One region of the Micromonospora sp. NPDC023814 genome, then DNA from elsewhere that is predicted to be linked to it. Evidence: riboswitches for the same ligand, from Rfam matches in the RefSeq annotation. Region 1 holds a riboswitch; each other region holds the start of a gene.
The links. Region 1 has a riboswitch for cyclic di-AMP ahead of AB0G14_RS07240 (hypothetical protein). Riboswitches for the same ligand answer to the same signal wherever they lie in the genome.

Region 1 (4,926 bases):
GTTCGAGGACGAGATCGCCGAGCGGCCGGAGTTCCGGGAGTTCCTCAAGGCGTGGTGGCCCCGGCTGCACCCCCGGCACGTGCTGGGCTGGCTGGCCCGCCCCGACCGGCTGCGCCGGTACGCCGGCGGGATCCTCTCCGGCGCCGAGGTCCGGCTGCTGACCGACGCGTACCGGAGCCTGGACCGCGTCGGGCTGACGATCGCCGACATCGCGCTGCTGGACGAGCTGGACGCGCTGCTCGGCAAGCCGATGAAGCCGGCCCGGCCGAAGCGGGACCCGTTCCAGCTGGCCGGCGGGGTCCGCGAGCTGAGCACGTTCGCCGACCGGCAGCGCGCGGCCCGCGAGGCGGCGCGGCAGCGCCCGGAGGACTACCGGGAGTACGCGCACGTCGTGGTCGACGAGTCGCAGGACGTCTCGCCGATGCAGTGGCGCATGATCGGCCGGCGCGGCCGGCTGGCCTCGTGGACGGTGGTGGGCGACCCGGCGCAGACCGCGTGGACGGGCGACCCGGAGGAGCTGACCCGGGCCCGGGACCAGGCGCTGGGCCGGCGCAAGCGGCACCACTTCACCCTGACCACGAACTACCGCAACTCGGCGGAGATCTTCGCGGTGGCGGCGGCCGAGATCCGCCGGCTGCACCCGGACCTCCCGCTGCCCAGGGCGGTGCGCTCCACCGGCGTCGACCCGGTCGAGCTGGTGGTGCCGCCGGTGGAGCTGGAGGCCGCCGTGGTGACGGCGGCCACGGCGCTGCTGGCCGAGGTGGAGGGCACCGTGGGCGTGATCACCCCGGTGCCCCGCCGGGACGAGGTGGCCGGGTGGCTGGGCGGGCTGGGCGCGCCGCGCCTACAGGTGGTGACCAGCCTGGAGGCCAAGGGCATGGAGTACGACGGCGTGGTCCTGGTCGCCCCGGGCGAGATCCGGGCCGACCCGGGTTCGGGCGTACGGACGCTCTACGTCGCGCTGTCGCGGGCCACCCAGCGGCTGACCACCGTCGACCCGACCGGCTGAGTCGTCCCGGCCGCCGCCGGGCAGTCACTTGCACATATTGCGATGTGAGCATAGATTGAACCGGGTCCGGACGGGTGACGGAAGGTGGGCGCGTGGGTGCAGGTCATGACCACCACCACGGGTCGGTCGCGAATGCCGCGCACCGCCACCGGGGCCGCCTCTGGGCGGCGTTCGCGCTGCTCGGCGCCCTGATGGTGGTGGAGGCGCTGGCCGCCTTCCGCACCGGCTCACTGGCCCTGCTGAGCGACGCCGGGCACATGTTCACCGACGTGCTCGGCATCGGCATGGCGCTCGCGGCGATCACCGCGACCCGCCGCGCCGGCGCGGACCCGCAGCGCACCTTCGGCCTCTACCGGCTGGAGGTGCTGGCCGCCCTGGCCAACGCCGTGCTGCTCTCCGGCGTCGCGGTCTACGTGGTCGTCGAGGCCGTACGCCGGTTCGGCGACCCGCCGGAGGTGCTCGCCGGCCCGATGCTCGCGGTCGCCGTGCTCGGCCTGCTCGCCAACGTGGCCGCCTTCGCCCTCCTGCGGTCCGGGGCGAAGGAGAGCATCAACATGCAGGGCGCGTACCTGGAGGTGCTGGGCGACCTGCTGGGCTCACTCGGCGTGATCGGCGCGGCCCTGCTGATCGCCGTCACCGACTGGTGGTGGGCGGACCCGCTGGTCGCGGTGGCGATCGGGCTGTTCATCCTGCCCCGCACCTGGCGACTCGGGCGCGCCGCGCTGCGCATCCTGGTGCAGGCCGCGCCGGAGCACCTCGAGGTCACCAGGGTGCACGACCGGCTGGCCGCCGTGCCCGGCGTGGCCGAGGTACACGACCTGCACGTCTGGACGCTGACCTCCGGGATGGAGGTGGCCTCGGCGCACCTGACCATGAAGCCGGGCGCGGAGGTCGGCGCGGTGCTCACCGCGGCCCGGACGGCCCTGCACGAGGACTTCCAGATCGAGCACGCGACGTTGCAGATCGAGCCGGGGGCGTCTCCCGGGGCCTGCGGGTCGGTTGAGTGGTAATGAGCACAGCCTTAAATCTGGGAGAGTATTGTTGACTTATGCCGGATTTGACGGTAAGCAGACAGGCACCCTCAGTCACCCGTGCTGCACCAGTCACACCGGCACCGGTAGGCTCGGTTCCGGCCTCCGCCAGGCGGCACCCACCGGTGCCGGCGGTGGCCGCCGCCTAATCGCCCGGCGGGGCGAACCGGGGAACCATGTTCGTGGGGTGCATCCGCGTCAGCGGTAGGGATCTTCCGTCCCGAACCCGTCAGCTAACCCGGTCGGCGGCTGACGGAAGGACACGTGTATGCCAGTGATGGCACCTGTACGACGACGCGCCGCCCGGTTGGCGGCCCTGATCGCCGTGACGCTCGCCCTCGGCGCCGCGGTCGCCCCGGTCACCACCACCCCCGCAGCGGCCGCCTCCCGGGCCGGCCTGCTCGCCGCGGCCCCCGGCCAGGACGAGGAGGGCGGCACGCCCGCCCTGCGGGCCCAGCTCGAAGCCGCCAGCAAGGGCTACCTGGACGCCAAGCGGGCGCTGGACACGTCGGTCAAGCGGCAGCAGCAGCTCGCCGCGCAGCTCAAGACGACCGAGAGCGAGCTGACCGAGCGGAGCAGCAAGGTCGGCGAGATCGCCGGGGTGGCCTACCGGACCGGCCGGCTGGGGGTGGCGTCCGCCCTGCTCAACAGCGGCTCGCCGGACGGCTTCATGGACCGGGCCGCCGCCCTCGACGCGGTGGCCGCCAACGAGGACCGGGCGCTCCGCGAGCTCCAGGAGACCCGCGACCAGGCCGCCCGCACCAAGCTCGCCCTGGACGGCGAGATCCGGGAGCAGCGCAAGCAGGTCACGCTGATGGCCAAGCGCAAGGACCAGGCGGAACGGGCGCTGACGGTGGCCAACCGGTCGCAGTCAAGCGGCGGCGGGCCGGGCGGCAGCTCCACCGCGACGGCGAAGCCGGCGCCGCGCAACTCCGACGGGTCCTGGCCGTCCGAGTCGTGCAGCGTCAACGACCCCACCCCCGCCAACGGCTGCATCACCCCGCGCACCCTGCACGCGCTCAACCAGGCCAAGGCGGCCGGCTTCACCCGCTACGTCTCCTGCTACCGCCCCGGCGGCTCCGGGGAGCACCCCAAGGGTCGCGCCTGCGACTTCGCGGCCCAGAAGGGCGGGTTCGGGGGCGACGCCACCGGCGGCGACAGGACGTACGGCAACAACCTGGCGGCGTACTTCGTCAAGAACGCCGACCGGCTCGCCGTGCTCTACGTGATCTGGTACAGGCAGATCTGGCTGCCCAGCAGCGGATGGAAGTCGTACAGCGGCGCCAACGGCGACCCGTCCAGCGACCACACCAACCACGTGCACCTGTCGGTCTACTGACGCCCCGGCCCCGGTGACCCGCTCGCGGGTCACCGGGGCGACCGCCTTCCCGCCGCCACCTCCCCGGCCGTCGGCCGGGGAGGTGGCGGCGTCGTCGATGCCCGGCTCAGGCGGGCGGTGACTCCGGCGGGTGCCCGCCCAGGGCGACGCCGAGCCGGGCCGCCAGCCCCAGGTGGGCGGCGCGCGCCTGGCGGAAGGCGTAGCCGAAGAGCGGGACCGGCGCGGTGAGGGTGATCTCGACGTCGATCCGGACCACGCCGTCCGGCTCGGCCCGCAGTCGGGTCCGGTTGCGCACCGTGGTGGCCGGCCACTGCCGCGCCACGGTGACGATCTCGTCCGGCCCGTCGACCAGGACGTCGGCCCGGTAGGTGACCGGCAGGCGCAGCGGCCCGACGGCCAGCCGGTCGGTGATGAGGTAGCTGGCCCGCGCGCCGCGACGGGGCGACACCCGGCGGACCCGGACGATCAGCGGGTGCAGGTCCTGCTGCCGGGCCGGGTCCGCGAGCAACCCCGCGGCGTCGGCGAGCGAGCAGCGCGCCTGGACGGTGTAGCTGAAGGAATCCCGCCTGAGCACGCCGTCTCCCCACCGTCGCCGTCGCCCGATCGTCGCGCACCGGCGGCGCGCTGGCAACGGCGCGCCGCTCCGCGCGCGGATGCCGGCCGTGCGATCCGCGCGCGTCACCGAGGCGTCCGACATCGACCTGTCGGGCCGCGGCGACGACTGACGCCAACGGGGCACCGGCGGGACCCCTGCCGGCGGGTCAGGCGCCGGGGAGGACCTCGGGGGCGGGCACGCCGGCGTAGTAGGGCTCAGGGGCGCCGAAGAGGCCGAGCAGGCCGGTCACCCAGAGCTGCCGGTGCACGAACCGGCTCGGCTCGGTGACGACGAGCTTGACGCCGCTCACCTCGGCGGTCTGGAAGCCGGCGACCATCGCGCTGATACCGACGGAGTCGATGAAGGTGACGAGCCTCATGTTGAGCTCGATCCGGCTGGGGCGCCCCTTGGCCAGGACCTCGGCGATCGCCTCGCGCACCTCGTATGCGGTGTCGACGTCGATCTCGCCCCGGGGGGCGATCTCGATGACACCACCGGGCATAACCGACTTCACGATCGACAGGCTCACGCGAGCACCTCCACTCGCCCGTCCGACGGGCGCCTCATCAGTACGCGGGCCGCGACCGAGAGTATTCCTCCGACGGCCTCGGTCGCCACCCCTCGGGATGAGCAATTCGCGGATGAGGGCGCACCAAGTCGCCCTTGTCCGGACTTTTCACTTCTTGTTCACCCAACGATCAGCTGCCGCTGACGCGTCGCCGACCCAGGGTAGCCGTCTCCCGCCGGCACCGCCCGGCACCCGAACTTCCTGGCGTGGCCGGCCCCGCTCCCGCCCGCGGGTTGCCCATCCTGCCTAGCATCGGCCCGGAGAGCGGGAACCACGACGGAAGGACGATCGATGATCAGGAGACTTGCCGCGCTGGCCGGCGTCGGCGCGTTGCTGGCCCTCGTGCTGGCCTGCGGCTTCGGCGGCGGCGACGATGACGACGAC
Region 2 (4,926 bases), on a different contig from region 1:
CTCCCCCACCCCGAACGCGGCGGGGTCCATCGCCAGCCGCCAGCGGCCGTCGACCTGCCGCAGCCCGGCCTCGACCACGGGGTGGTCCGGCGCGAAGAGCCCGGTCAGGCCGGCCACCCGCAGGTACCGGCGGGCCGCCTCGTCCCGGCTGGCGAACCAGGTCACCGGCCGGGCGGCCAGCTCCCCGGCCTTCGCCAGCTCGGCCGGGGACCAGACGGCCTTGATGCCGAGCCCGACCACGGCGTCGACCGGCAGCCCGGCGCGGCGGGCGGCCAGCGCCAGCCCGACCACGCCGCCGAGGGAGTGCCCCAGCACGACGAGCCGGTCCCCCGCCGCGAGCCCCGCGGCGATCCGGTCGGCCAGCCCGGCGAACGAGTACGCCGACAGCGGCGGCGACCAGCCGTGGCCGGCGAGGTCCGGCGCCAGCCACCGCCCCGTCCACCGGCGCTCCAGCAGCGGCGCCCAGGGCAGCCACACGTCCCCGGTCGCGCCCATGCCGTGCAACAGCAGCAGGACGCGCCGGCCGTCCCGGTCACCCGATTCGTCGACCATAGGCCGCAGTGTGCCACCCGCCGTACGCCCCGGCGAGGGCCGTGACCCGGAGACGACATCGGGCGCCGGCTCCCGGGGTGGGGAGCCGACGCCCGACGGGTGTCTTTGTCAGGCGGAGTAGCCGCGGGTGGCGGCCCAGTTCGCCAGGGCGATGGTGGACATCCAGTACGACGCGGTCGCCGGGTTCGCCGAGTCGGCGATCTTCACCAGCCGGCCCTCGTCCTGGTAGCCCACGACGGCGATGTAGTGGCCGCCGGGGAAGGAGTGCCAGCCGCCGTCGGTGTCCGTGGCGCTGCCGGCGACGTTGACCACGACGCCCCGCCCGTCCGTGATGGCGGCGACCACGTCGGCCTGGAGCTGGTCCATCTGCGCCGGGGTCGCGGCACCGCCCGGGATCATCCGGGTCCGGTACGGGTCACCCTTCACCGTCGCGTTCAGCACCCGGGTGGTGTCCTCGGCCGAGTCGGTGCCCATCTCGTCGGTGCCCAGCTGGGCGCCGAGGGCGTCCTGGCTGCGCGCGATGCCGGCGGCGCTGAGGGCGTGCCGGACGGCGGCCGGACCGCAGTTGTAGAAGGTGGTCTGGGCCTGGTAGTCGTAGTCCAGGGACTTGGACTTCGGCGGCTCCGGCTTGCGGGTCAGGTCCGGGTTCGGGGCGGCGCTGGTGGCGCTGGCCGACGGAGCGGCGCTGGACGCGGCCGGGGCGCCGGCCGACGGGGCGGTCGCGATGCGGGCGTCGCCACGCGAGGCGACGCTGCCGTCCCGCAGCTCGCTCACGGCCACCGGGGCCTGTGCGGCGGCGGGTGCCTCGTCGGTGCCGGCCAGCAGCGCGCCGGTGCCCGACGCGAGCACGAGCGCCGCGGCCGACGCGGCGGCCACCTGGTACGGACGCTCGGACGTGAGGCGACGGAGCTGTCGCTTGAGGTGGTGCTTCACGGTTTCCTCCACGGGCTCGGGGGGTGAGCGGCCGCCGGTCCGCGCAGGGGGGACCGACCGCGCGGACGGCGTCCGGCGGTGGTGGACCACTCAGGGGATGCGCCCGGAATGCCGGGCGACGGGCGGTGACCGGTGAGTCAGCTCGCGGCGTGCGGCCGGGCGAGCGCGGGCACCGCGGCGCCGTGGAGGCGCCGGAACGACCGGGGGGCGGGTGGGTGCTGCACGAGGATGGAACTCCTTCCGACGCCGCCGACCGGGTTAGCTGACGGATTCGGGCGGGAAGAACGCCCTACCGCGGGGCCGTGGCCCGCGGATTCACCCCGATGTTGCACTGGGTCCCCGGCTCGCCTGTTCACGATTAGGCGGGTCGGCGCGGCGTCGCCTCTTGCGATCGGGTACCGCACCGGACGGGCCGACACTACTGGTCGGCCCGCGCCCTGCCAACCCGCTCCCACCTGCTTAAACCTTGATCGAGAGACTTTTTTTGCGGTCAGTTCGACACTGACGCGACTCAATGGGACGACCGTTTCCCGACGCACCTTGCGTCGACAACCGGACGAGCGGCGGACATCGGCGCGGAATCGCCGGCGGGAATCGGCCGGGCCGCGCCGGATGACCGGTTCGGCACCGCTATGACCGGCGTCACGAAATTGCCCGGCGGTTCAGCCCACCCGCGCGGGCCGCCAGCGCGCGGCGAGCGCGGGCCGGCGCCCGGCGGACACGGGCCGGGCCGCCGGGAGCCGGCCCGGCCGGAGCCGGACCGCTGCGGCGTACGCCTCCCCGGCCAGGGCCCGCGCCGCCTCGGCGGCCAGGTCGGCGTCCCGCCACGCCGACCGTTCCCGCTCGGCGGCGGCCCGGTGGTCGGCCCGCTTCGCGTCGCGTACCGCCCGGGCCAGCGCGATCTCCTGCTCGACCGGGTGCCGGCGGGGATCCCAGCCGGCCCGGCGGCCGAACACCTCGCGGAGTTGGCGGGTGGAGAGGTCGCCGCGCCAGTGGGCCGCCACCGCCGCGTGGTGCAGCCAGCGCTCGCGGGCGGCGTACTCGGCGGGCGTGCGCGGGGTGCGCGGGGCGGGCAGGGCGGCGGCGCCGGTGAAGCGGCGGGCGGCGGTCTCCGCCTCGTCGTACGCCCGCCAGGCCCGGTCGGCCTCCTCCTGGGCGGCGAGCCAGTCGGCCCGCCACCGTCGGGCGGCGTGGGCGGCCCGGCCCGCCGCGACGGCCACCTCCTCGGCGTAGCGGCGCAGGTCGGCCGCCTCCGCCACGGGGTCGACCGCGGGCGGGGCGACCGGCTCGTCGGCGGGACGGACCCGCTCGGGGTGGGCGACCAGCACGGCGAGCACGGTCAGGGCCAGCAGGAGCAGGGCGGACCAGATGGCGGCGGCCCGCGGCACCTCGATCAGGAACTGGTAGACGACGGTCTCCATGGTCGGCACCTCACGGGGAGCGAGTGCGGCAGCGGGGCGCACGCGGCGCCCGGGTGGCGGGGCTCGGCGGTGCCACGTCCCGCCGCCGGGATGTGGCGCGGGTGGTGGAGAGCGGAGGACGGGCACCCTTGTCAACGCCTGCGGTGGCGAAAGGGGCCCTTCCTACGCCGTGCGGCGGGCGCGGTCGCGGGGCGCGCGGGCCCCGCGGGGTGGTGCGGATCAAACGTGCGGCGGGCCCCGGGGGCCGGCCGTCACCGGGGTGCGCCCGACCGGCGCGGGGGCCGGGCCGACGGTGACGGCCCCGGCGGCTGCGCCCGGGTCGGCCAAAGCGGCGGGGTGGCCGGGGCCGGTGGCGGCCCGGTCGACGGCGGCGGCCCGGTCGGGGTCGGCACCGTCGGCGACGACGCGGTGGTCGGCGACGGCCACGGGCGGGTCGGCGGGTGCCATCGTGACGGGGAGTGCCGGGGCCGGGGGCGCCCAGGCGTCAGCCGGGGGCACCCAGGTGTCGGTCGAGGGCACTCCGGCCTGGGCCGGGGCAGCGGGGAGGGCCCCGGCGCCGACGGCGAACGCGACCGCGACGGCGAGGCCGGTCAGCAGCCGCGCGGCCCACCGCGCCACCCACCACAGGGGACAGGTGAGCGCGACGGGAAGCACGCGACCACGCTACCGCCGATGCCGCCGGTCCGCATCGCCGCCGGGCGTGTCCCGTGTGCGGCGGTCTCGGCGGCCCTCCGGCCCGATGCTCTGCGCGTCCGGCCGCCCACCCCGGACCGCACGGACCAGGGTGGACGGGTAGTCCGGCTACTCCGGTTGGTCGACCTGCGTCAATGGACGCGGTCGTCCTACGCCCGGGGGAGCGGCCGGCCGGCCGTCGCACGGGGCTCGGCGTACGCCGGTCGATGGTCCGCCTCCGGCTCGGCATGCCGGGGGCGCGGCACGACGCGCCCCCGCTCCCCCGGCGGCCGCTGCCGCGGGGCGGCCACACCCTCGACCGGCGGCAGCGCCCGGGCCGGGCGGCGCGGGCCGAGCAGCCGCATCATCGGCGTCTCGACGAAGCGGTGCAACGCTCCGGCGAGGGCCAGGTTGACCAGCAGGAAACCGAGCACCGCGGCCAGCCCCCACCAGCCGCGGTAGCCGACGCCCCAGTCGCTGGTGAGCCGGAGCACGGTCACCATCACCAGCACGTGCACCAGGTAGAAGGCGAAGGAGACCTCGCCGAGCCAGACCATCGGCCGGGACCGCCACGGCGACCGCCGCCCGCGCACGTCCGCGTCCGCCGCCGCGGTGATGACCAGGATGTACGCCACGGCGAGCAACGCCGCCCACAGCTCGGCGCGCACCCACTGCGCGGCGACCACCCAGGTGGCCACGAAGACCAGGCTCGCCACCGGCAGGCCCGGCCCCCGCCACCGGCCGCGCCGCATCAGCTCGGCGGCGGCCACGCCCATCCAGAACTCCAGGGACCGGACGGGCGGGAAGATCTGGGTGAACCACCAGCGGCTGTCCTCGGGCACCAGGGCCTGGGCCGGCCAGAGCGCCAGGATCAGCAGCGGCACCGCGACGACCACGGTCCACAGTGCCCATGGCCGGGCCCGGCGGAGCAGCGGCAGCGCCAGCGGCAGGCAGAGGTAGAAGAAGAACTCGCAGGACAGCGACCAACTGACCGTGTTGATGCTGTAGAACGCGCCCGGCCGGGGGTCCCACGCCTGGAGCAGGAAGAGGTTCTCCACCGCGACGGCGCGGTCCACCGGGTCGGCGAACCAGGCCGCGACCAGCAGGGCGAGCGCCCACAGCGCCACGTGGCTGGGCCAGATCTTGGCGATCCGGCGACGCCAGAACGCCCGGCGGGAGTCGGTCGGTCGGGCCGACCACACCAGCACGAAACCGCTGAGGATGAAGAAGAACTGCACGCCGGACAGGCCCAGGGTGAAGACCCAGTTCACCACTGCCCGGTGGTCCGGCTCGGCGATGATCCCCATCGTGCCGGCGTGGAAGCCGAAGACGAGCAGGGCCGCCACCC
Region 3 (4,926 bases), on a different contig from region 1:
TCCTGCGCACACCACTGGTGGTGGTGCTCGGGCACGACTCCTGCGGGGCGGTCCAGGCGGCCCGTACGGCGGACGCCACCGGCACGTCCCCGGCCGGGCACCTGGGCGCCGTGGTGGACGCCGTGGTGCCCAGCCTGCGCCGCGCCGCCGCCGAGGGCGTGGACGACATCGACCGCATCGTCGACATCCACATCGCGCAGACCGTCGAGGCGATGCTGGACAGGTCGGCCGTGCTCGCCGCCGAGGTGGCCGCCGGGCGCTGCGCCGTCGTGGGCATGTCGTACCGGCTGGCGGCCGGCGAGGCGCGGGCGGTGACCGCCGTGTCCGCCGGCGAGGCGCGGGGGGGCGCCGAGGTGGCCAACGGGCCGGGCGCGGTCGACGGGGCGCAGCCTGCCGTCAGTGCCGCCCTCGCCTGACCCGTTCCTTCGCTCGGCCCGGCTCGGGACGCCGACGCCCGTCGACGGGAGCCGACGGACGCCGAGTGGGCCTCAACCGCCCACGGGTCCCAGAAGCGCCGAGAGCGCCGAAGCGCCGACAGGGCCCACAGCCCGTCCGGACCGGGCCGCGCGACGCCGGAGCGGGTCGCAGAGACGCCGACAGCGTCCGAGAGGGCTACAGCTGCCGACAGGGTCTAGAGACGCCGACAGGGCCGCCCCGCAGACGCGGGGCGGCCCTGTCGTTGGCTGCGTCAGAGCAGGGACACGTGCACGTGGTCCGTATGGTTCGACGGGCCGCTGTAGGACTTCCAGCCGGTCGCCGGGAACCAGATCTGCCGGTTCCAGATCACGTAGTAGATGCCGAGCCGGTCGGCGTTGCGGACCAGGAACGCGGTCAGGTTGTTGCCGTACATGTAGGTGTCGTCGTTGTGCCAGGGGGAGAAGCCGCTCCTCTGCAGCGACCAGTCGCAGGCCCGGCCCTTCGGATGCTCGTACGGCCCGCCGGAGCGGTAACAGCCGACGAAGCGGTTGAAGCCGGCCCGCTTGACCTCCTTGTACATGTGCAGGGTGCGCGCGGTGATGCAGCCGGAGGTGGTGGGGTCGTTCTCGGTGCAGGACAGGGGCTTCCAGTCGCCGTCGGCAGTACGACCCGGTGCCATCCGGGCCACCGGCGAGGTGGCGACCACCTTGCCGCCGGTCAGCCCCCTGCCGCCGACCAGGGCGAGCGCCTTCTCCGCCTCGCGCTTGCCGCGGGCCATCTCGTTGGTCAGCTTCTGCTGCTCGCGGACCTCGGCGTCGAGCGCCAGCTTGGCCTGCTCGGCGCGGTTCTTGACCGCGTTCACCTCGGCGAGCTTCTTGGCGTTGACCAGGTTCAGCTCGTCGAGGGCGGCGGCGCGCTTGACGAACGAGTCGGGGCTGGCGGTGTCCAACAGCATCGACACCGCGCCGATCCGCCCGGTCCGGTAGGACTGGGCGGCGATCTGGCTCACCTGCGGGGCCAGCGCTGCCAGGTCGGCCTGCGCCCGGTCGACCTCCAGGGCCAGTTCCAGTTGGCGCTTCTTCGACTTCGCGAGCTTCGCCTTGGCCTGGACGTAGCTGCGGTTCCGCGTCTCGATCAGGTCGTTCAGCAGCTTGGGCTCGTCGTCCCCGTGGCCGGAGGGTTGGGCCGGGGGGGTGGGTGCGGCCGCCGCCGGGAGGGGCCCGGCGAAGACGGCCAGGGCGGCGATCACGGCCACCACAGGTGTCAACCAGCGGCGTAGGGGTGCCGTCACAGTTTTCCCTTCCGTCGACCGCCGACCGGGTTAGCTGACGGGTTCGGGGCGGAAGTGGCCCCTACCGCTGTCGCGGATTCACCCCACGTACCTGGGTCCCCGGCTCGCCTGGCGGCGATTGGGCGGCGGCACCGCAGGCGCCGCTGCGCGCCTTCGGCGGTGACCGGCAGCGAGGTTACCCGAGAGCCCTCCCGGGGATCTACGTCCCTAAGCCGACTAAATGCGTTATTTCGTAACGGCGGAGGGTGACCAGTGACGCGTTTATCAGGCGGGACGTCCTGATCGGTCACGCTGAGGAGTTTCACCATGCGGTGTCCGTGCTCCCGTTTCGGTCGGGCCACCCGGCGGGGGCGGCGGAGGGGGTGTTTCCGGCGCGCGGCCCGCTGAGGGCCTCCAGCGCCTCGGACCGGTCGGCTGCCGGCCGGGGGGCCGGCGGGGTCGGGGGTGCGCCGCGGTCGGCTGACTCGTCGCCGCGCCGGCCGGCCGTGGTCACCACGGCCGCGAGCCCGGTGGTCAGCGGCACGGCGGCGATCAGGCCCAGGGTGGCGACCGCGCTGCGGACGATCTCCTGGGCCAGGAACTCGCTGGTCAGGATCTGGCTCACCGCCCGGGAGTCGGCGGTCAGCAGGAGCAGCACCGGCAGCGAGGCCCCGGCGTACGCCAGCACGATGGTGTTCACCGTCGAGGCGATGTGCGCGCGGCCGACCCGGGTGGCCGCCCGGTACAGCTGCATCCGGGACAGCCCCGGGTTGGCGTGCGCCAGCTCGGTGACCGTCGCGGCCTGCGTCACGGTGACGTCGTCGAGCACGCCGAGCGAGCCGATGATGATCCCGGCGAGCAGCAGGCCGTGCAGGTCGACGTCGGCCTGGAACATCGACAGCGTGGTGGCGTCCTCGGTGCCGAACCCGGTCAGGTGGGTCGCCGCGGTGGCGATCGTGCCGAGCACGCCGGTCAGCACCAGGCTGCCCAGCGTGCCGAGGACGGCGACCGAGGTCTGCGCGGTCACCCCGTGCGTCAGGTAGAGCACCACGAACATGATCAGTGCCGCGCCGACGACCGCGACCAGCAGCGGTGGGCTGCCGGCGCTGATGCCGGGCAGCACGAAGGTCAGCAGGATGGCGAAGCTCGCCGCCAGGCCGGCCAGCGCCGCGAGCCCCCGCCACCGCCCGAACGCGACGATCGCGGCGGCGAACAGCACCACCAGCCAGAGCAGCGGCTTGCCGCGCTGGTGCTCGGCGATGTTGTAGGCGCTCGCCGAGGGGTCGGCGGGATCGGTGAGCTGGACCAGGATGATCTCGTCGCCGACCGCGACCGTCGGCGCCCCCGGCCCTGCCGGTACGGGCGTCTCCACCTGCTGGCCGGCGTCGGGGCCGTCGTCGACGCGTACGGTCACCGTGCCGCAGGGGCCCTCCGCGGCGCCCGGGGCGCCCTCCGGCGCCTCCGGGGTGGGCGGGCACGGCTCCGTCACCACCCGGGTCACCGTGCCGTGGTGGCGGGGCGGATCGGTGCCGGGCGCGGCGTCCGGGGCGTCCCACGGCCAGAGCAGCAGGGCCGCGATCAGGGTGGCGACGAACAGGGGCACCACCGTCGCGACGAGGATCCGTCGCACCCTCGGCGGGGCGGACGGTGCGGGACGGGTGTGGTCGGCGCCCATCGAGTGTCTCCCAACGAATCCAGGGCGGGGTACGTGCCGGCAGGCCGGTCGGTTCGGCGTGCCCGGGTGACCGCCGCAACGGATCGCCCTGGGGTGGCGGGCCGGTCGCGCACCGCGACGGCCCGGCCCGGCCCGTCGCGGTCGTTCGGTACCGCCGCCCGGTCGGGGCGACGGTGCGGGCGGCGCGGAGTGCGGAGGGCCACCGGCCGAATGGTAGCCATCCCGACATCCGGTCGCAGGTTGTGAGGGCTGGTGTCGGCTGCGGGCCGCCCGTCCGGCAACCGTCGGTCACCACCATGTCACTGCCGGGTGCCGCCGGTCGACCGTCCCGTGGTGGCCGACACCGCGGTCTCGTCCGGGGCGGATTCGCCGTCGACTGTGCCGGTGGCCCCCAGCCGCACCGGCCCCGGGGACTACCGTGGTCGGTGTGCGGGCGGCGGCGACGGTGACGGCGGGGCGATGGGCCCGGCTGCTGCTGCTCGTCGGCACGCTGTTCGGCCTGGCCGCGATGCACACCCTCGGCCACGGCTCGCACGCCGTGGGCCATTCCGCCGAGGTTTCCGCGCACGCCGTCGCCGCGGCCGGTGCGCACGACGGCGCGTCGCAGGCGCTGCCCCGTCACGACACCGCCGCGCCGTTCGGTCAGGTCCCCGCCGCGCTGCCCCGTCACGACGCCGCCGCGCCGCTCGGTCAGGTCCCCGCCATCGCGTACGTCGTCCCGGCGGCGCTGTCCGGCGTCGTGGGCTGCTCGGGCGACTGCCCGCACGAGCGGTTCCTCCCGTCCGGCGGGCCGGGCGGCGAGCTGCCCTGGTGGGGCGTGTGCCTGGCGGTGCTGGGCGCGCTCGCCGCTCCGCTGCTGCTCGCCGTGCTGCTGCTGGCCGGCGTACCGGCCGCCGGCCTGGCGGGCCAGGGGTCGGGCGGGCCGGCCCGGTCGCCCCGTGCTCCGCCGTCCCGGCCGGTCGGCCTGCGGCTCGCCACAGTCTCGGTGCTGCGCAGATAGGACGCCCCGGCGCGGCCCGGTCGGCCGGTCCGCGTCCCCGTCCTGCTGCGTACGTTTTGACACCGAAAGGCCCAGACGTGACCACTCGTACCATTGCGTGCCGTGCCGCCCTGGCCGGCGCCACCGTCACCGCCGCCCTCGTCCTGACCGCCTGCGGCGGCGACGGGCACTCGTCCCCGGGCGCGGGGCACGGCACGCCCGCCACCAGCGGGCCGGCGGCCACCGCGTCCGGCGCGGCCGCCTTCGGCGACGCCGACGCGATGTTCGCCCAGATGATGATTCCGCACCACCGGCAGGCGGTGGAGATGGCGGAGCTGGCCGCCACGCGGGCGGCGGACCCGGAGGTCAAGCGGCTCGCCGGGGAGATCAAGGCCGCCCAGGCGCCCGAGATCGCCACCATGAGCGGCTGGTTGTCGGCCTGGGGGCGGCCGGTGCCGTCGCCCGGCGCCGAGACGCCGCACATGGACCACGGCATGCCCGGCATGATGTCCGACGCCGACATGCAGAAGCTGGCGGCGGCCTCCGGGCGGGAGTTCGACCGGCAGTTCCTGACCATGATGATCG
Region 4 (4,926 bases), on a different contig from region 1:
CGCGAGGGCGGCAAGAACACCCTCAACGTCTACCTGGGCGAGCTGAGCAACGACCTGCTCGGCTGGGCGACCTTCCCGACCCGGAAGCTGAACAGCATGGACGGCGTCGTCGTGCTGAGCGAGTCGCTGCCGGGCGGCACGGCCACCAACTACAACCAGGGCGACACCGGCACCCACGAGGTCGGCCACTGGCTGAACCTCTACCACACCTTCCAGGGCGGCTGCTCCGGCTCGGGTGACAGCGTCAGCGACACCGCGCCCGAGGCATCCCCGGCGTTCCAGTGCCCGACCGGCCGGGACACCTGCACCGCCCCGGGCGCCGACCCGATCACCAACTTCATGGACTACACCTACGACTCCTGCATGCACCAGTTCACCGCCGGGCAGGCCAGCCGCATGCTGACCGCCTGGAACGCGTACCGCGCGGCGTAGTTCCCCCGCACGACCGGTGCCGGCCCCGCTCGACGGGGCCGGCACCGTCGTCTTCGGGGTGGGGTGGGGGGCGGTGCGGCGCCCCGGACGGGGACGGCCCGGGGCGCCGCACCGCGTCTCAGGCGGCCGGGCGGGCGGCGAGGTTGCCGCCGCTCCCCGACCGCGTCTCGGGCACCAGGGCGGCGCCGGCGGCGGTCGCGCCGGGGTCGAGCCAGACCTGGACGGCGGGCCGGCCGTGCCCCTCGCCGGCACCGCCTGCGACGCCCGGCTCCCGACGGGCGAGCATCGCCACGTCGACGGTGAACTCGAACAGCCGCCAGTCGACCTGCGGCGCGGCCCGGTGGCTGCGGGCCAGCCGGGCCACCCGGGCCGGGTCGGTGACCGGCCGGGCGTGGCCGGCGACGTAGGCCTCGTCGTCGCTCTCCTCCGGCGGGAAGGAGTGCAGGGCGTAGCGGCCGTCGCGTTCCAGGTCACGCCGCTTCGGCGAGTCGACCACGAAGCAGAAGAGCCCCTCGTCGGTGATCACCGGAGAGACGGGATGGACCCGGGGCCCGCCGTCGGCGCGGACGGTGGCCAGGTAGCCGAAGCCCGGCCCGTACTGCTGCATGAGGGAGCGGATCCCGTCGGCGAGGCGGGGCTCGTCGGCGGCGAATTCGGACCAGGAAGCCATGCCGACATTCTATCGAACACGTGTACGAACAGGTAGTCCGACACGCAGGTCACGCACATCGCTCGCTAAGGTGGTGCGATGCTGCTCTCCGACCGCGACCTGGTCTCCGAGATCAAGGCGGGCACGCTCGCGCTGGAGCCGTTCGAGCCCACGCTGGTGCAACCGTCCAGCATCGACGTACGCCTGGACAAGCTCTTCCGGGTCTTCAACAACCATCTCTACACCCACATCGACCCGGCGATGCAGCAGGACGACCTGACGTCGATGGTCGAGGTGCCCGAGGGCGAGCCGTTCGTGCTGCACCCGGGCGAGTTCGTGCTCGCCTCGACGCTGGAGGTGATCTCCCTCGGCGACCAGCTCGCCGGGCGGCTGGAGGGCAAGTCGAGCCTGGGACGGCTCGGCCTGCTCACCCACTCCACCGCGGGCTTCATCGACCCGGGCTTCTCCGGCCACGTGACGCTGGAGCTGTCCAACGTGGCCAACCTGCCCATCACCCTCTGGCCGGGCATGAAGATCGGTCAGCTCTGCATCTTCCGGCTCTCGTCGCCGGCCGAGCACCCGTACGGCTCGGCCGTCTACGGCTCGCGCTACCAGGGGCAGCGCGGCCCGACCCCGAGCCGCTCCTGGCAGCACTGGCGCACCTGGCCGACCCGCTGACGACCACGAAAGGGCCCGCTCCGCGCCGCGCGCCGGAGCGGGCCCTTTCCGTCGTACGCGACGAGGCGGTTCAGCCGGGGCGGCCGTAACTGTGGATCGGGCCGTCGTCGACCTTCTTCATCTTGACCGGCACCCCGGCTCGGGAGGCGTGCACCACCCAGCCCCCGCCGACGTACATGCCGACGTGGTGCAGGTCGCTGTAGTAGAAGACCAGGTCTCCCGGGCGCAGCTCGCCGCGGGTGATGGTCGCGGTGACCCGGCGCTGCTGCGCGGCGTTGTGCGGCAGCGAGACCCCGGCCTTCGCCCAGGCAGCGAGCATCAGGCCCGAGCAGTCGTACGCGTTCGGGCCCTCGGCGCCCCAGACGTAGGGCTTGCCGATCTGGGCGCAGGCGAACTTGACGGCGGTGCCGGCCCCGCCACCGGGATAGCTGGCCGGGCAGGGGGCGGGGCGCAGCGAACCGCCGCCGCCGCTGCCGTAGATCCGCAGCCGCAGCTTCTGCAGCCGGTCGATCTCGGCGTTGATCTGCTTCTTCTTCGCGGCGAGCTGGGCCTCCGTCCGGCCGAGTTGGACGACCATCTCGTCGAGCGGGGCCTTCTTCTCGGCCAGCCGGTCGCGCAGCTCGGCGACCTGCCGCACGTCCTGCTGCTGGTGCTGGGCGAACCGGTCGAGCAGTTCGAGCTGGCCGACCATCTGGTCAGGCGAGCGGCTGCCCAGCAGGGCGTTGACGGCGGAGACGTTCTCGCCCTTGTAGGCGCGGACGGCCAGCGCGCTGACCTCCTCCATCGCCTGCTCGACCTGCCGTTCCAAGGGCTCGATCTGCCTGGCGAGGGCGTCGGCCTGCCTGCGCTTGGCGGCCAGGTCCTGGCGGGTGGCGTTGTGCCGTTCGATGATCGGTTCGAGCTTGTTCCAGTCCTCGTCGATCTGGCGCTCGATCTCGGCGACCGTCGGTTCGGCGTGGGCCGCCGTGGCGCCGCCGGTCAGGACGACGGCGAACGCGGCCAGGGCGGCGAGGGCGGTGGTGCAGCGGTACCAGCGTGGGCGCGGCGCAGCCGTCGTCGGGCCGGCGGGTGCCGACCGTGTCGACGGTGGCCGCGGGGCATGGTGTGCCACCGGGCTCCGTACTCCTTCTTCCCGTACCGCCTACCGGGTTAGCTGACGGGTTCGGGCGGGAAGGGGACGCCCTACCGCAGGTGCTGCGGATTCACCCCGGGGTACCTGGGTCCCCGGCTCGCTCGGGAGCGACTCGGCGGTGTCGGACCGTTACCGCCCCGGATGGGCGGACTGTCGCCGGCCGACGAATGACCAGAGTAGAGACCGTCGTTATCGATCCGCAACCCATCGCGCCGTGACACACCGTATTCACGCGGCCCGGGGAGGCCCGCAACCCCGGCGACGAAGATTTCCTTCCTTACGAAGTGATAGATGGAAAGGTATTGACCAGAGGTGCCGACCGGGGCGAAGGTGGCCCCACATTCGCCCGTCCGACCTGGGGGTCTGATGCACCTGTCAGCGACATCGAGGAGCAGACGCGTCCTGCTGGCCGCCGCCGTGGCGGCCGCCCTGGCGGCGACGCCGCTCACCGCCGCCGGAACCGCCGCCGCCGCGCCGACGACCGACCGGCAGCAGCAGTACGCCGCCGCGGCTGCGGAGTACGGCGTGCCGGAGAGCGTCCTGCTCGGAGTCTCCTACCTGCAGTCCCGCTGGGACACCAACGCCGGAACGCCGAGCACCAGCGGCGGCTTCGGACCGATGCACCTCACCGACGCGGAGTACGTCGCCGCGCTGCCCGGGGGCACCCACCACGACGAGGGCACCGAGGACCCGCGGGGCGACGACTCCCGCCCGTCCCTGGCCGAGGCGCACGAGCCGCCGGCCGCCCAGCCTCCCGCCGAAGCCTCGCTGCGGACGCTCGACGCCGCCGCCGGGCTGACCGGCGCCAGCGAGGAGGCGCTGCGCACGGACGTCACGGCCAACATCCGTGGCGGCGCGGCGCTGCTGGCCGCGTACCAGAAGGAGATCGGCGCCCCGGTCGGCGCCGACACGGACCCGGCGGCCTGGTACGGCGCGGTGGCCCGCTACTCCGGCGCGGACAGCACCGACGCCGCGGCGGCCTTCGCCAACGAGGTGTACGCCACCATCGCCGCCGGCGACAGCCGGCTGACCGACGACGGGCAGCGGGTCACCCTCGCCGCCCGCGCGGTGCAGCCGGAACGCTCCTGGCTCGACCGGCTGGGCCTGCGCAAGGTCGCCCGGCCCGACGGGCTGGAGTGCCCCGACACGATCTCCTGCGAGTGGATCCCGGCGCCCTACGTGCAGTACGGCCCGACCGTGGGGGACTACGGCAACCACGACCTCGCCGACCGGCCGGCCCAGCAGAAGATCGAGTACATCGTCATCCACGACACCGAGGGCTACTTCGGCCCCAGCGTCAACCTGGTCAAGGACCCGAGGCGGGTGGGCTGGCACTACACCCTGCGCTCGGTGGACGGCCACATCGCCCAGCACATCAAGACCAAGAACGTCGGCTGGCACGCCGGCAACTGGTACGTGAACGCCAAGTCCATCGGCCTGGAGCACGAGGGCTTCGCGGGGCACGGCACCTGGTACACCGAGGCGATGTACCGCACCTCCGCCAAGCTGGTCCGCCACCTGGCGCTGCGGTACAACATCCCGCTGGACCGGCAGCACATCATCGGGCACGACAACGTCCCCGGCACCGTCGCCTCGACCGTGCGCGGCATGCACTGGGACCCGGGCCCGTACTGGGACTGGTCGCACTACTTCGACCTGCTCAAGGCGCCGTTCACGTCGACCGGCACGCCGCACACGGGGCTGGTCACGATCGACCCGGACTTCGCCACCAACCAGCCGCAGTTCACCGGCTGCAACCGGCAGCCGCCCGGCGTGCCGAACCCGCCCCCGCCGGTGGCTCCCTGCCCGCTGCGCGGCTCGTCCGCGGTGATCCTGCACAGCGCGCCGAGCCACGACGCGCCGCTGGTCAACGACATCGCGCTGCGGCCCGACGGCACCCCGAACACGATGTACATCTCCGACCACGGCGCCCGGGCCTCCGCCGGGCAGACGTACGCGCTGGCCGAGGTGCAGGGGGACTGGACCGCGATCTGGTACCTCGGCCAGAAGGCGTGGTTCCACAACCCCGCCTCGA

Region 2: linked by a shared signal. The riboswitch ahead of AB0G14_RS07715 (C39 family peptidase) and the one ahead of AB0G14_RS07240 (hypothetical protein) in region 1 are both predicted to bind cyclic di-AMP.
Region 3: linked by a shared signal. The riboswitch ahead of AB0G14_RS15810 (hypothetical protein) and the one ahead of AB0G14_RS07240 (hypothetical protein) in region 1 are both predicted to bind cyclic di-AMP.
Region 4: linked by a shared signal. The riboswitch ahead of AB0G14_RS03650 (NlpC/P60 family protein) and the one ahead of AB0G14_RS07240 (hypothetical protein) in region 1 are both predicted to bind cyclic di-AMP.

What each region holds. Positions count from the first base shown of each region.
Region 1 is NZ_JBFAAF010000009.1:95,373-100,298, forward strand. Features, by position in the region: gene AB0G14_RS07230 (AAA family ATPase) at 1-1,009, shown strand, start outside; gene AB0G14_RS07235 (cation diffusion facilitator family transporter) at 1,102-2,019, shown strand; cyclic di-AMP (ydaO/yuaA leader) riboswitch at 2,173-2,304, shown strand; gene AB0G14_RS07240 (hypothetical protein) at 2,318-3,379, shown strand; gene AB0G14_RS07245 (SRPBCC family protein) at 3,486-3,953, opposite strand; gene AB0G14_RS07250 (STAS domain-containing protein) at 4,141-4,503, opposite strand; gene AB0G14_RS07255 (hypothetical protein) at 4,834-4,926, shown strand, end outside.
Region 2 is NZ_JBFAAF010000010.1:60,007-64,932, forward strand. Features, by position in the region: gene AB0G14_RS07710 (alpha/beta hydrolase) at 1-552, opposite strand, end outside; gene AB0G14_RS07715 (C39 family peptidase) at 661-1,497, opposite strand; cyclic di-AMP (ydaO/yuaA leader) riboswitch at 1,718-1,860, opposite strand; gene AB0G14_RS07720 (hypothetical protein) at 2,148-2,906, opposite strand; gene AB0G14_RS07725 (hypothetical protein) at 3,126-3,560, opposite strand; gene AB0G14_RS07730 (acyltransferase) at 3,749-4,926, opposite strand, start outside.
Region 3 is NZ_JBFAAF010000025.1:60,341-65,266, forward strand. Features, by position in the region: gene AB0G14_RS15805 (carbonic anhydrase) at 1-416, shown strand, start outside; gene AB0G14_RS15810 (hypothetical protein) at 689-1,708, opposite strand; cyclic di-AMP (ydaO/yuaA leader) riboswitch at 1,712-1,843, opposite strand; gene AB0G14_RS15815 (YibE/F family protein) at 2,010-3,362, opposite strand; gene AB0G14_RS15820 (hypothetical protein) at 3,790-4,362, shown strand; gene AB0G14_RS15825 (DUF305 domain-containing protein) at 4,440-4,926, shown strand, end outside.
Region 4 is NZ_JBFAAF010000005.1:506-5,431, reverse strand. Features, by position in the region: gene AB0G14_RS03665 (zinc metalloprotease) at 1-432, shown strand, start outside; gene AB0G14_RS03660 (pyridoxamine 5'-phosphate oxidase family protein) at 551-1,102, opposite strand; gene dcd (dCTP deaminase) at 1,181-1,759, shown strand; gene AB0G14_RS03650 (NlpC/P60 family protein) at 1,830-2,870, opposite strand; cyclic di-AMP (ydaO/yuaA leader) riboswitch at 2,883-3,019, opposite strand; gene AB0G14_RS03645 (peptidoglycan recognition family protein) at 3,258-4,926, shown strand, end outside.